Regions from separate parts of the Dictyobacter alpinus genome, predicted to be linked through region 3. Evidence: a T-box and tRNA genes for the amino acid it is inferred to sense, from the RefSeq annotation. Region 3 holds a T-box; the other regions hold tRNA genes.
What was found. The T-box of region 3 lies ahead of leuS (leucine--tRNA ligase). A T-box ahead of a tRNA ligase gene usually reads a tRNA of that ligase, here a tRNA-Leu.
Positions count from the first base shown of each region.

Region 1: it has a tRNA-Leu gene. The T-box ahead of leuS (leucine--tRNA ligase) is inferred to sense a tRNA for this amino acid. The anticodon was not compared.
Region 2: it has a tRNA-Leu gene. The T-box ahead of leuS (leucine--tRNA ligase) is inferred to sense a tRNA for this amino acid. The anticodon was not compared.

Region 1 is NZ_BIFT01000001.1:2,121,362-2,126,193, forward strand. Features, by position in the region: gene EL633_RS08355 (serine/threonine protein kinase) at 1-1,371, opposite strand, end outside; gene EL633_RS08360 (glucosaminidase domain-containing protein) at 1,737-2,963, shown strand; tRNA gene EL633_RS08365 (tRNA-Leu) at 3,005-3,084, shown strand; tRNA gene EL633_RS08370 (tRNA-Val) at 3,126-3,199, shown strand; gene EL633_RS08375 (RraA family protein) at 3,325-3,906, opposite strand; gene EL633_RS08380 (hypothetical protein) at 4,447-4,827, shown strand.
Region 2 is NZ_BIFT01000001.1:2,158,420-2,163,251, reverse strand. Features, by position in the region: gene clpX (ATP-dependent Clp protease ATP-binding subunit ClpX) at 1-108, opposite strand, end outside; gene tig (trigger factor) at 158-1,591, opposite strand; tRNA gene EL633_RS08535 (tRNA-Gly) at 1,935-2,009, opposite strand; tRNA gene EL633_RS08530 (tRNA-Leu) at 2,045-2,127, opposite strand; gene EL633_RS08525 (serine/threonine protein kinase) at 2,339-3,961, opposite strand; gene EL633_RS08520 (DUF4397 domain-containing protein) at 4,722-4,832, opposite strand, start outside.
Region 3 is NZ_BIFT01000002.1:1,659,330-1,664,161, forward strand. Features, by position in the region: gene leuS (leucine--tRNA ligase) at 1-2,014, opposite strand, end outside; T-box leader at 2,141-2,399, opposite strand; gene EL633_RS29195 (SIS domain-containing protein) at 2,616-3,650, shown strand; gene leuD (3-isopropylmalate dehydratase small subunit) at 3,768-4,400, opposite strand; gene leuC (3-isopropylmalate dehydratase large subunit) at 4,423-4,832, opposite strand, start outside.

The DNA of each region.
Region 1 (4,832 bases), on a different contig from region 3:
GATATCATAGCCAGCGCTATCGCCAATACTCATCTTCAATGGTGCCGAGATGCCTGGATAGACCGTGCCGAAATCCAGGGTACGCGGACTCACCGGCACTGGTGTATGGCCTTTAGGGGTCGAGCGTGTGCGCGTACTACCGCTGATTGGCGTCACGGGTGGCGGCGTATGGTGGCGTATCGTACCATTGCGCCCCTTCGCATCGATGTTGTTCACTGTGCTGTTGGTATTGATAGCTGGTGCTGGATTATAAACCGCCACACCAGTTTTATTCATAAAGACGGACTCGACAAACTGCTCAATCGCATCCATCGGATCCGGTACAGTATGCGCCAGTTCGCTGGCTAGCGTGGACAACTCATCTTCACCCAGGTCCAGCAGCCAGGACTCAATCTCTTTATCCAGGAGATATTCCGCAGCCTCCTCTGGATAGGTCGCGCAGAGCGTTGCCAGTTCTTCAGGGGTCGAAGCCACCTCGCCACTAGCGAAACCAAAGGTACCCACACCGAGTAACGCATGGCGGAACATCTCCACACTCTCATAGCGATCGCTAGGCTTGATGGCCGTGGCCTTCTCAAGCGCACGCGCCACCATCGGAGAAATGCGCGGATTAATCTTACGCACATTCTCCAAGCCAAAGCCCTCATCCGAAAGGGTATTGGTCAAAAGATGAAATACCGTCATGCCCAGCGCATAGATATCTGAGCGCTCATCCGTCTGCGCCTTCCCATATTGCTCTGGTGGAGCATAGCCCGGCGTACCCAATACCTGAGTATCTTGTGCATGTGAAGGGCGAAAAAAACGCGCAATACCAAAATCAATTAGCTTAATCTGTCCATTGCGCGTCAACATAATATTGCCAGGCTTCATATCGCGAAAAATAATCGGAGGTGAGTGGCTATGCAGATAAGCCAATACATCACAGAGCTGACGTGCCCAATCTAACGCCCTGCGCTCAGGGAATGGGCCACCATTGCGCTCTAACAGCTCCTCCAGTGTAAGTCCATCGATATAATCCATCACCAGGAAATAGCGATCATTCTGGGTAAAGACCCCATGGACCGTCGGAAGATTGGGATGATGCAAAGACCACAACATCTTGGCCTCAACCTTAAAGTTGTGGATCGTCTGTTGCTGTTCAGCTGGCGGGATCAACGACAGGCTCATTTCCTTAATCGCATAGAGCTCCCCTTGCTCCTTGAGATCCTTCGCCAGATATACCGCACCCATGCCACCTTTTCCAATCACCTTTTGGATCTGGTAGCGCTTATGAAGAAAGGTGCCTCGGTCCAGATGACCGGTTAGGTTTTTCGATCGGCCGCTGATTGTGCGCCCCCCATCTTTTCTCTGCATCTGTACGGGATATGACATGCTCTACATGCAACCGTGAACGCCGCTCACACGATTGAAAAGAGTGCCCTTCAGTATAGCATACCTCTGTTAGAACCTACTACCTAATAGGAAGGTAGATTACTGACTAGAACATTGAGTCATGTTAAGATCCATTTAGATGTATGCCCATTACTTCTATCACTGTGCCTTCAAAGAATCGTACACATAATTTGACGTAATTCAGTGTCACTATGTAAAACGTACACAACCACAATTTCAGGTAACATTTTGCGAGCCTTATAGTACAAATGTTGCACAAAATATTGACAAGCTCATTATTTCATACCTCTGTTTATAATAACTCTAACAAATGTTCGTAGGAGAGTCAGAGGTAGTATTTTTGTATGACAAGTAGTTTTAGCTTTCGTAGCTGGCAAAAAACGTATCTAGTTCTCGTGCTAAGTTCACTTACCATTGCCACAGGCGGATTGGCAGGCTGCCTCTGGCAGACGCCACGGCACAGCCATGCCGTTGATGCCGTTGTCACTGGAGGTCCTTCCCTATCGGCAACCACGATTGACCATATTTTCGCGCAGATGGGGAGCCCAATGGTCGGCACAGGCACAATCGTAGAGCAAGCCTCACGCAATAGCAACATTGATGATGCCTTCGCCATGGGTGTCTGGTGGGCCGAAACCAACGACGGCATGGCCGGAGTCGGACTTGGAAACCGCAATCCCGGTAGTGTCCGTGGAAGTGCTGGCTATCCATCTGGCTACGACGGCTACACCATGTATCCATCCTATGCCGCAGCCATCATCGACTGGTTTCGCTTAATCAGCAACGGCTACATCATTGGTCGTGGCGTCACCACCGTCTATAGCATCAGCATCCCCTATGTTGGCACCTCAGGAGCCGGCAACTGGGCCTATAAAGTCACCAGCTTGATGGCCAGATACCGTTATCAAGCCCCGCCACCGGCACCAGTGCCAACCGCAACCACCCGGCAACATCCCACATCACAAGCCGGAGTCCGGGTCCGTGCCTATATACCCATCGGCCACGAAAAAGACTGGGAACACCTGATCGCCGAGAAGCGCCGTCAGTTATGGCAGGCAAAGAACGAAGGCAATAGCGCCACCGAAAAGTCAGTCGACGTACCAATCCATCATCGCGCGCACCCGATCCACCAGACAAAGAAGCCACCCACATCCGCAACCCCGCTTCAGCAACAACCCATATTCACCACAGGAACCATCCTGGTCCTCATCGCCATCCTGACACTCACAGGGCTCGCCATCGGACGACGTAAAACAAGGGGAAAGATGGTCACAGCGTTACCAATAGCAGTTGCAACCACATCTTCTATGCACATACAGCCAGAAAAAGCTGAGATACTGTGGCGCTTCACCACCACAGAAGAACTGGCGCCAGTACCAGTCCCACCGACCCCTATACTCGTCAAATTGGGAGCAGTACCGCCAACTCCTTACATAACCACAACCGTCACCGAAAAGCTCCAGCCGCTCATAATCAGCCAGTCAAGCACAAACAACCAGAAAACAACAGAATTAAACTCACGATTCAGCAAAGTGCCAGAAAATTCGCATAGAAAACAGTTGACAAAGTAGCGTCAGCGGTGTATGATACTTCACGTAATCCGAAAGGAAATGCCCTCGTGGCGGAATGGTATACGCAGCAGCTTGAGGGGCTGTGCCGAGAGGCGTGGTGGTTCGAGTCCACTCGAGGGCATCCAATTTAGCATCTCATCCTGAGAACTAAATGATAAACAAGGGCGATTAGCTCAGCTGGTTAGAGCGGCTGCTTTACACGCAGTAGGTCTGGGGTTCGAATCCCTAATCGCCCACCTCTAAGTGCTTCCCAGGCCCATTCATAGCAAGCAGGTACAAATGCTATGAATGGGCTTTTTGGTACTTTAAACCTACTGCGTGTAAAGCAGCCGCTCTACCAAAAGTCAGTGAAGGGCGCTTCTTATTCAGATGGCTTGTTCATGTGTAGACGTGCCAGGCGCTCATTATCTTGCTTCAATCGTGTTTCAGCCTTTTGCAGCAGGTCTGCGATACGTTCCTGGGGCCAGATAACCACGCCATCATCATCGGCAATGACGAGATCACCTTCACGTATTACCTTGCCGCCAATAGAGACTGTACCGCCAACGATGGCAGGTCCATTTTTCTTTGGTGCAATGGGTGTGACACCACGACACCAGACCGGGAAACCCAGCTCACGGATCTCACGGGAATCGCGTACTAACCCGTCAGTAATAAGGCCTGCAATGCCACCGTTCTGTATTTCTAGTGCCATCAAGCCACCCACAGTAGCGGCACGCGAGCTGCTACCACCCGCGACAACAAGGACCGTACCTGGCGCAGGTAGATTCTCTAACACTTTGCGCACAGACAGATTATCATCCTGGCTCATCAGCAGCACATAAGCAGGACCCACAACCAAAGCATTTGCTTGTAGAGGCAGTATGTTGCCGGGAAGAACACCTTCACCTTCACTTGCATCCGATGCCAATGTTGCGTTAAGCCACTCTGGAAATTTTTCCATAAATATTTGTATCTGCCTTTCATCAATTGCTTATTTGCTTGTTCAGTATATCTCCCAGGAGGCAGAAATACAATTTGGTAGTAAAAAACATCATGTCTTGCTTTATCTATCATAAAATAAATCATCAGCCTGAAAATCCTTTGAAGCATATATGCTCACTACCACATCATAAAAAAATTATAGCTATTTTGCCCATACTATTACCAAAAACATCTTGAGCATTTTTGGAATAGAGAGTGATTTCGATAATAATTAACCTACTATTAACATGAACAAGCTCATATACAAGCTCAATATTAAGTAATCATTAGATTATTTATATGTAATCAATAACCATAGAGGTCATCGGATATAGATATTATAGAAGAATGGTCTAGAATAATTATTGTAAATTTAAGCCCATTCTCATAATTGTAGATTAATATATAAGGGTATGTATACAGATATGCATACGTTCTTGAAAGGAGGTTTTTGAATTCAAAGTAACCTGGAGCTCTTAACGTTGTTCCTATTCATCAGAAAAGGAAAAAGTGTTTCACCATGAGTGATATTACACAGAGAGAGTCCCGCGTTGAGTTTGTGTCTATTGCCATTCTGCTACTTGCTCTTGGTACTGCCCTTGCACATTTCTATCTGGCGGCTCAACCAGATGAGGACCTGCGCTTCTGGTTCTTGTTAAATGGCATTGGCTATCTGGGTCTTCTGGGAGCATTCTTCTTACCAGCACTGAAAGCGTATCAGGGGATAACACGCTGGGTGCTGCTCGGCTACACACTCCTCACCATCATTCTCTGGTTGTTCCTGGGAAGTCCAAGTGAGGGATCATTTGATCCGTTCGATGTCTCTGTTAAAGTTATTGAAGTGATCCTTTGCCTCTTGTTGATCCTCCACTGGCGGCAAAATGTCTCACGGCGTACTTAAACAGA
Region 2 (4,832 bases), on a different contig from region 3:
GCAGATATAAACGCCACCAGGGCCAGCGATTAAACGCTGAACCTGGTCCTGGCTTTTACCACAAAAAGAGCAACGGTATGTCGTACGCATATTCTTTGAGTTTGCCACGTCTGTCACCTTTCCTGCATGTACAACACAGCACCAAGTGGTTGCATTGCTACTCTACGGTCTCCGTCTTTTGGTCGCCAGATAGAGTTGTTGCTGTTGCGGATTCCTCGGCATCATCTTCAGTTGCCTCGGTTTCGCTCGCGAGTACCGCCGCCTCAGCGTTTGCTATAGCTGCATCTTCTTCTGCAGCTTCCTCACTCTCCGCATCGGGATCGGGATCAGTTGTCAACTCAATTAAGCGCGTAAGAGTTTTCTCACGGCGATAGCTCAGCATGAGTGCACGGATCTGCTCTTCAGTTTTGGGGAGAGGCTGTCCAATCTGCTCATAAGCATTGAAGAGGGCTTCAATCTCGCCGGGATCAACCATGATCTGTTCGTCATTAGCGATCTGCTCCAGTACCAGCTGGCGTTTGACACGCTCTTCGGCATCGGCACGTAGCTCCTGGCGATATTCTTCGCGTGACTTCTTCACCATGTTCAGATACTGATTCATATTCAGATGCTGCTGTTCGAGCATATGCCCAAATTGGTGTTCCATCTCATCAACCTCTTGATCGATCAAGGTTGGATGGATGACAAACGTGGACTTCTCAATGACTTCCTTGAGGGCTTTATCGCGCAACTCTTCGGTTGCCGAGCGTTTCTTGCGCTCAAGAATATTGTCACTGATCGCCTTGCGCAGATCTTCCATGTTGTCGAACTGGTCGTCGCTCACCTTTTTGGCAAAATCATCATCTAAAGCAGGCTCTTGCTTGCTCTCGACGGATAGCACGGTCAGGTCATAGTTGGCTTCTTTTCCTGCCAGTTTCTCATTGGAATAGTCTTCAGGAATGGTCGTGGTAAAGCTCTTACTCTCGCCGGTTTTCATGCCAACGATATGCTCGTCCATACCACTAAATAAACCATGACGCTCTTGCGTAATCTCAAAGGTATTATCTTTAAGATCCGAGATCTGCTGCTCACCAGAGGTTAGTTTAAGATCAGCTTTAATACGATCATCATACTCTACCGGCCGCTCAACAGTCTCCCAGTCGGACAAGCGGTTCTGGAAGCCTTTTAGCTCCTCCTCAACCTCTTCAGACGACACCGTGACCTCTTCGCGGTCAAAATGCATTGACTTATAGTCAGCCAGTTCAACTGGTGTAATCACGGGAACTGTCAGGCTGAAGTGGTAGTCCTGGCCCATCTCGAAGACCGGGGCATCCAGCTTGGGCTGGCTGATCGGGGTCAGGTCGTTTTCTTTCAGAGCGTTACTATAGGCCTCTGAGATCAGGTCGTCTAGACCTTCCTGGTAGATATATTCTTTACCTACACGACGTTCCAGGACTGTACGTGGTGCTTTACCACGGCGGAAGCCCTGTATATCTACTTGTTTCACTAATTTACGATATGCCTTGTCTGAGGCCTTTTGCATTTCGTCCCATGTCACATCTACATTCAGGACGGCCTCACTTGTTGGCAACTTTTCTACAGAGACCTTCACATTTCCTCCAAAGGGTTGTTCTTTACTGTATTTGTGTCACTTGTCTGTGTTTATTATAACTTTATACCAGACGCTTTTCACTTCCCTCTAAAAATGTCGCTGATAAGCTAAAGCATAATGCAATGACACCGTTTGAAAAAAGGAATTGCGTTATTGATACCAGACTGCGGAAAGCGCGAGGGGGAATCACATCCATAGACCACCCCACAGCAGAAGCTTGCATAACCGCATTAACCAACTATCTGTATATGTTACAAACGCGTTGTGATCTACGTCTGATGCAGGTTGCTTGTGCGCTTACCAGAAAGGGCATCCAGAAGGGTACCCTCAGTCTTAGATAAGTTGGAGCGGGAGACGGGATTCGAACCCGCGACATCTTCCTTGGCAAGGAAGTGCTCTACCACTGAGCCACTCCCGCTTAACTGCATTTGTCATTATAATACATCTAGTAAGTGGGCGATGAGAGACTCGAACTCTCACGGTTTATCACCAACAGATCCTAAGTCTGCCCTGTCTACCAGTTTCAGCAATCGCCCCTGTTACTACGGATAGGAGACTATGATCTCCACTTGTGGATAATACATCAGTAGCTCACCTGATGTCAAGACAATTTTGGCTGTATTCTGTCGGGATCGCCGTTATTTCTTAGCTTTGCCGCTTTATCCCGTCACTAATAGCCTTTTGCAAGTGTTTGTCTATGGTAATATGCTCGTTACTTACTGCACTACCCAAAATTTTCGTGCTGTATTAATGATTATTATCTCTCTCTATGTCTGCTGTCCAATCGCCATAATCTTCTTTAACCTTCTCGGTTGCATCAGTATACGTCGCAAAATTTCCCCCTGCCAGATTACCACCAATGTAGGTGTGACAAGTAAGTTTCATAATTTCCCCAGAGGTTAAGGTGACCGTAATATTGACCGCGCCCGCTGTAGTAATGGTCCCTTTAAATGGTCCCGCTTGACCCGCAGTGTGAAATTGGCCACTAATATTGCCATCAGGAGTTTGCCGAATAGTCTGCAATTGGAAAGCCGTTTTGTTCAGAGCAAGCCCTAAATGATGTAAATTTCCACTATAGCATGAAGACATGAGAGCACCACTGATATACTCAGGAGGGGCAGCAGTGGGTGGGTCACATGGTCCTCCATGGTGATCACCATCAGGAGGTGGTGGGCGATTAGGATCAGGCCCATAATAATTATTGCCCTGTGTTTGTTGTGTGTTTGTTGCCGCTGGCGGTTGTTGACGCCAGACCGTGCTCATTAGTACTAATTCTACCGCAACGCCAACCAGAATCAAGGCCAGCAGGCCGAAGAGGATTCTCTGTTGAAGGTGATTCTTCCCATCCACATAGACATGAGCCCTGGCAAGTTTTTTGCTACTTTGAGGTTGTGGTTGGCTGATAACCTTTTTGACATCAACCTGCTTGCGGCTATTCGTGAGCACCTGAATATCTTGTTCGGTGAGGACTGGCTGCTTATGGGTCAGGGCCTTACTGATAGGATCAATTTCTGGTTGCATGGCAGCGATACTTAAGGCTTGCCAGAACTCTTCAACCGATGCATAGCGATCCTTAACCCGTATACTCATTGCCTTTTCAATCACTTTTGACACATTGATGGAGACCTGAGGACAAATTTGATGGGCTGGTTCCAATGGATCTCTCAGGTGTTGTCCTACTGTACGGGTAAGCGCATCGGTTGGTACTTTTCCTGTTAACAAGGTGTAGAGCGTCGCCCCCAGAGCATAAATATCTGTGCGTAGATTGGTGCCCTGTCCATATTGTTCAGGAGAGGCATAGCCGGGTGTGCCGAAACGAAAAACGCTGGTAGTTTTATCCTCGACATATTCTTTCGCCAGTCCAAAATCCACCAGCACGGTCTCGCCGCTCCCCTGGGGAACAATGATATTTGACGGCTTAATATCTCGATGGATAATGGGTGTCTCCTGGGTATGGAGATAAGTCAATGCATCCACGATTGGTGTAAGCAAAGTCAGGGCCAGAGCCAGTGAGAAACGTTTCTCAGGCTGATCACGGCGCAGTTGTTCTAGGTCCCTGCCCTGCACATAATCCATAAGCATATATGTACGATTGAGACTAGTATCCTCAAAGACCTGATATACTTTGGGTAGTGACCGATGGGAGAGACGTTGCAACAGACTGGCTTCAAATGTCAGGTGATTTCGTTCCTCACTATCTGGATCAATAATTTCTTTAAGAGCATAATACTCTTGTTTGGAACGCCGTGTTCGGATAAGATAGACGGCGCTAAAGCCCCCCTGCCCCAACAGCGTTTCTATGATGTAACGTTCTCCCGAAGGATCCTGGATGGTTGCTCCTACGGGAAGCGCCTGTTGTTCTTGCAGCACACAACACCTCTCATGCGCAAACCAATACGATGATTTTAAGCCCTATATATATATAACATGTTCCTTAACAGATTAGAAGTATGTCCTGCCGCACACGGGTAAAAACGATCATTCCGAGTGACTTTTGTCGTTGGGTTGGATCTCGCTTTTACCGAGGAACATATGACCAGCCACACGCGGGCCCTGAAGGGCCCAACCTTCTATTCAGGGTGGCGTGAAATCGGGTGCCTGGCACCCGATTTCACGCCACCCTGAATAGAAGGTTGTCATGGTACCAGATGCGCTCAAAAACCAATGGGTGAACCAGGGATTTCACGCCCCCCCTGAATAAAACTGTCATGGCGCCAGAGGCGCTCAAAAACCGATGGATGAACCAGGGATTTCACGCTCCCCCTGAATAAAACTGTCATGGCGCCAGAGGCGCGCAAACACCAGTAGGTGAACCAGGGATTTCACGCCCCCCCCTGAATAAAACTGTCATGGCGCCAGAGGCGCGCAAACATCGGTGGGTGAACCAGGGATTTCACGCCCCCTTGATTGAAATTGTCAGGGCGCCAGAGGCGCTTCAACGGTTTTACGTGTAGTGTCAAAAAATGAGCTGTGCTCATTTTTTGACACTACACGTAAAAGAGGCTAGGCCCTTCAGGGCCCGCGTGCGGCTAGCTGCACACTCCACAATAAGAGTGGGAAACAACCACTATCTCTAACATAGAGTGACCAGCAGAGCTAGCAAGACAAGAAAATCACCAACAAAATCAGACTATGCCCTGCGCTGCTGCACATGCCGCCCTACACCAAGTCCAATCATGGCTAACATTGTCATAACCAGCAGCCAGATGGCGGGAACCGGAGTGGCAAAATCTGCCAGGAC
Region 3 (4,832 bases):
ATCCAGTATGCGAGGTAACCAGTTGCCAGATGCGATCGAGAAAGCGTACAACTCCATTGATGCCGCGATCAGTAAAATCGCCATCCATCTCATACGGCCCCATAAACATCAAGTACACACGGAATGCATCAGCTCCCAGATAATCCAGATAGTCATCAGGATTAATCACATTGCCCTTCGATTTTGAAATCTTAGCACCAGCCATCGTAATGGTTCCATTAGCGCGAAAACGGCTAAAGGGTTCGCTGAAGGATATATGGCCCAGATCATGTAGAGCCATAGCAATAAAACGCACATACATAAGATGCAGAACACTATGATCCGCTCCACCAACACACATGTCTACAGGCAGCCAGCGCCGCGTAATTTCTGGATTCCAGGCATGCTGCTGATCAGTACTCGAAGGATAACGCAAGTAGTACCAAGCTGAATCCAAGAAGTTATCGCTCACATCCGTCTCACGACGGGCTGGTTGGCCACAAATCGGACAGGTTGTGTGCACAAAGCTCTCGATGGCGGCCAGCGGTGAAACACCTGTACCGGTCGGCATCCAATCCTCTGCCTCCGGCAGCAAGACCGGCAGTTGATCCTCTGGTACAGGCACGGCTCCATGATCTGGACAATAAATGATCGGAATAGGTGGTCCCCAATAACGCTGACGGCTAATCAGCCAGTCCCGCAGGCGATACTTTACACTACGTTGCCCTGATTGATGCGCTTCAAACCAGGTACAGATGGCATTGTGAGCCTGTTCCGATGTCAGGCCAGAATACTCTCCTGAATCAATCACTATCCCGGTTGAGGTAAATGTTTCAGTGAGAGGAGTTTCAGCTGAGATAGTTGTATCGGTGGATTGCACAACCTGGCGTACAGGCAAATGCATCTGCTGCGCAAAGGCAAAATCTCGCTCATCATGGGCCGGCACACCCATAATCGCGCCCGCTCCATAACCTTCCAGGACAAAATCAGCGATCCAGATTGGAATACGCTCGCCAGTAAATGGATGAGGTGTATACATGCCAGTAAAAACGCCGGTCATAGCATCATCTGGACTGCTACGCAGGCTATTGACCTGCTCCTGGTAAGCGATAACAGCTTTTTGATAAACAGGATCAGTGATTGCAGCCACCAAAGGATGATGCGGTGCCAGGGCCACAAACGTCATGCCAAAGATGGTATCGGGCCGTGTTGTATACACCTGTACATGCTGATCAGGTATCCCATCAACAGCCATCTGGAATTCCAGACCTTCCGAGCGACCAATCCAATGGCGTTGCAGCGACTTCACCCGTTCAGTCCAGTCCAATGCATCTAGATTATCCAGCAAGCGTTGGGCATAGTTGGTCGACTTCAAAAACCACTGTTCCAGCCAACGTCTCTCAACCAGCGAGCCACAACGCTCACAATGACCATTGATTACCTGCTCATCGGCCAGCACTGTTTTGTCCTTAGGACACCAGTTAACCGGAGCCGCCTTACGTTCAGCCAGCCCCGCTTTAAACAGTTGCAAGAAGATCCACTGGGTCCAGCGATAATACTCGGGATCAGTGGTGTTCACTTCATGTGACCAATCAAAGCGATTGCCAATCCGCTTCAACTGCAACTCACGAAAACGCTCGACATTTCTGGCCGTCAAGATGCGCGGATGGATACCCTGCTTGATCGCGAAATTCTCGCTATGAATACCGAAGGCATCAAAACCCATGGGCTCAAAGACATCATAACCCTGCATCGACATCAAGCGACCATGCACATCTGAGCCTACATAGGAATATACATTCCCAACATGCAGGCCCTCGGCCGAGGGATAAGGAAACATCATCAAATTATAATAGGGACGTTGAGCGCGTTGCAGATCCACCTGATAAAGCTTCTGGTCTTCCCAGCGCTCATGCCAGCGCGCCTCGAAGTCCGCAAAATCATAGTGCGGTGCACGCATACCAGTCATATCCCGATGGGGAGGGGGTTCAGACGCTGCTTTGATATCAGCAGCAGGTCTACTTGTTTCAGACACGGAGTCCTCCTGATTAACCTATTCGTGAACGCCGTTCACACGCTTGAACGGAATACTATAACACCAGCATTTCAGCGGAGGACTTTCTGCAATCAGCATACAGGCAACAAAAAAACACCCTCCGCCCCCAAGGGCGAAAAGTGCGCGCAGACTCACTTTCGCGGTACCACCTTGTTTCACTATCACTTTGCAGGGATAGCCTTCTGAGTGCTAACACACCCGAACCCTGTAACGGGAGTACCCGGAGCCGACTACTTTGCGTCAAACCACGTTTCACCGACACTGCTCATGAGGGAGCTTGGGGATAACCGGGCCACTGGCTCACACCAACCGCCAGTTCTCTGTGGACTCAGCGATCCTTACTTTCCTCATTCATTGCTGCTGGATTATTTAATTTTTACTTCTACTAAGAAAAATACCTGGTATTATGCGCTTTGTCAAGTGCCTGACAGCACGATTTCATTTTTTTATAATCGTGTTTTTCGTTTAGTCATCTAGACCACTATACCAGAAATTGTGATATAGTTAAGGCAGCAACATGGAATTATCTGGTGGTTATAAGGATCTTCGCTTGTATCGAATAGATTATTTGGAGGATATAATGTCATCATTATTGGAGCAGGAAATCCATAGTCAGCCCGAGGTCATTGCTCATCTATTGGAGCAAGAGACCGAACATATCAAAAAGATTGTGGCGCAATTGCCAGCATTTGATTATATCTTGATTGCGGCCCGTGGTTCATCAGATCATGCCGCTACATATGCAAAATATGCCTGGGCAACCATGGCTGGTTATCCAATTGCGCTGGCTGCCCCTTCATTACAAACACTGTATGCAACTCCTCCCCGCATGAAGAACGCCCTGGTAGTAGGTATTTCGCAATCGGGCCAATCGCCAGATATCGTTGGAGTGCTTGAAGAAGGAAGACGTCAGGGACGCCCCACTATCGCGATCACCAATGATGGTAATTCTGCCCTGGCTAAAGCTGCTGATCATGTGGTTGAGTTACACGCTGGCCAGGAACGCAGCGTAGCCGCCACCAAGACGTATACAGCACAATTAGCTATCATGATGCTTTTCGCAGCAATCTGGAATGGGGATGGGCAGCGCTTGAATGAACTACAGAGGATGCCGGAAATCATAGCGCAAACCTTGAAGAGTAGCGGTGAAATCGCTCAACATGCGGAACGCTATCGCTATATGAACCAATGTATCGTCGTCGGGCGTGGCTACAACTATTCTACCTCATTTGAACTGGCCCTCAAATTGAAAGAGCTAACGTACGTCATGGCCACCGCCTACTCATCCGCAGATTTTCGCCATGGTCCGATCGCGACCATTGAAGAAGGGCTTCCCACGATTCTCATCATGCCGACCGGCGCAACCTTTGCCGACATGCTTGAGCTGGCCAAAGATTTGCAGAAGCGTAAAGCAGAGCTATTAATTATTTCAGATGCTGCAGAAGCGCTGGCACTGGCCCAGACACGCTTCGCAATTCCGAGTGGAATACCTGAGTGGCTTAGCCCTATCGCCGCAATTATTCCTGGCCAGCTCTTCGGCTTACATCTGACATTGAGCAAACGTCTGGAGCCAGATACTCCACGTGGATTGAACAAAATCACGCTTACGCACTAAAATAGACGGCTGAAGTGCTCTTCATAATTTTTGTATGTATTGGGAAATGATGCACAATGCACATCATTTCCCAATACATACAATTTTTTTACCTGCATCAGGCGCCAAACAATGCAGCTAGCGAGTAGCCGGCTCGTTAGAAAAGTACCAGGGGGCTTCCTGCTGCCGGCGCCGCTCGTAACGAGCAATATCATCACCCATTTGCAATGTCCAACCAATCATATCCAGGCCTTTGAGCAGGCGCTCCTTGCGGAAAGCGTCGATCTCAAAGTGGAGGAATTGCTGATCAGGAAGTGTCACGGTCTGGGCAGCGAGGTCTATAGTTAACGTATAACCGGGAGTAGCCTCGACTTCACGGAGCAAGTTATTAACGGTATCCTCTTTTAAGACTATAGGAAGTATACTGTTGCTGAAGCAGTTATTATAGAAAATATCTGCGAAGCTGGGAGCAATGATTGCACGAAAACCATATTCGGCCAGGGCCCAGGGAGCGTGCTCACGTGATGAGCCACAACCGAAATTGTCGCCCGCGATCAGTACACTCACACCCTGATAGCGGGGCTCATTCAAGACAAAATCAGGCTTGGGGGTCTTCTGTTCATCTAGATAGCGCCAGTTAGCAAACAAAGCCTCACCCAAACCGGTCCGTTTGATGGTCTTAAGGAAGCGAGCCGGCAAGATCTCGTCGGTATTTACATTCACCCGATCCAATGGTAGAACCAGGCCGGTATGCGTAGTAAATGGTTGCATAACTTCTTGTCTCTCCTCTCAGCTACCACTCGCGAATATCAACAAAATGGCCTGTCACCGCTGCCGCTGCCGCCATGGCTGGACTCACCAGGTGCGTACGTCCACCACGTCCCTGACGACCTTCAAAGTTACGATTGCTGGTCGAGGCGCAGCGCTCACCTTCGCTAAGCTGATCGCCATTCATAGCAATACACATACTACAGCCGGCTTCACGCCACTCAAAACCTGCCTCGCGGAAGATATCAGCGAGACCTTCCTCTTCAGCCATACGGCGTACATTCATTGAGCCAGGAACGACCAGGGCTCGTACATTTTGAGCGACATGCTTGCCCTGGACGTACTTTGCGGCCATGCGCAAATCGTCCAGTCGTGAATTGGTGCAGGAGCCGATGAAGACGGTATCAACTTGAATATCCGTAATCTTCTGGCCAG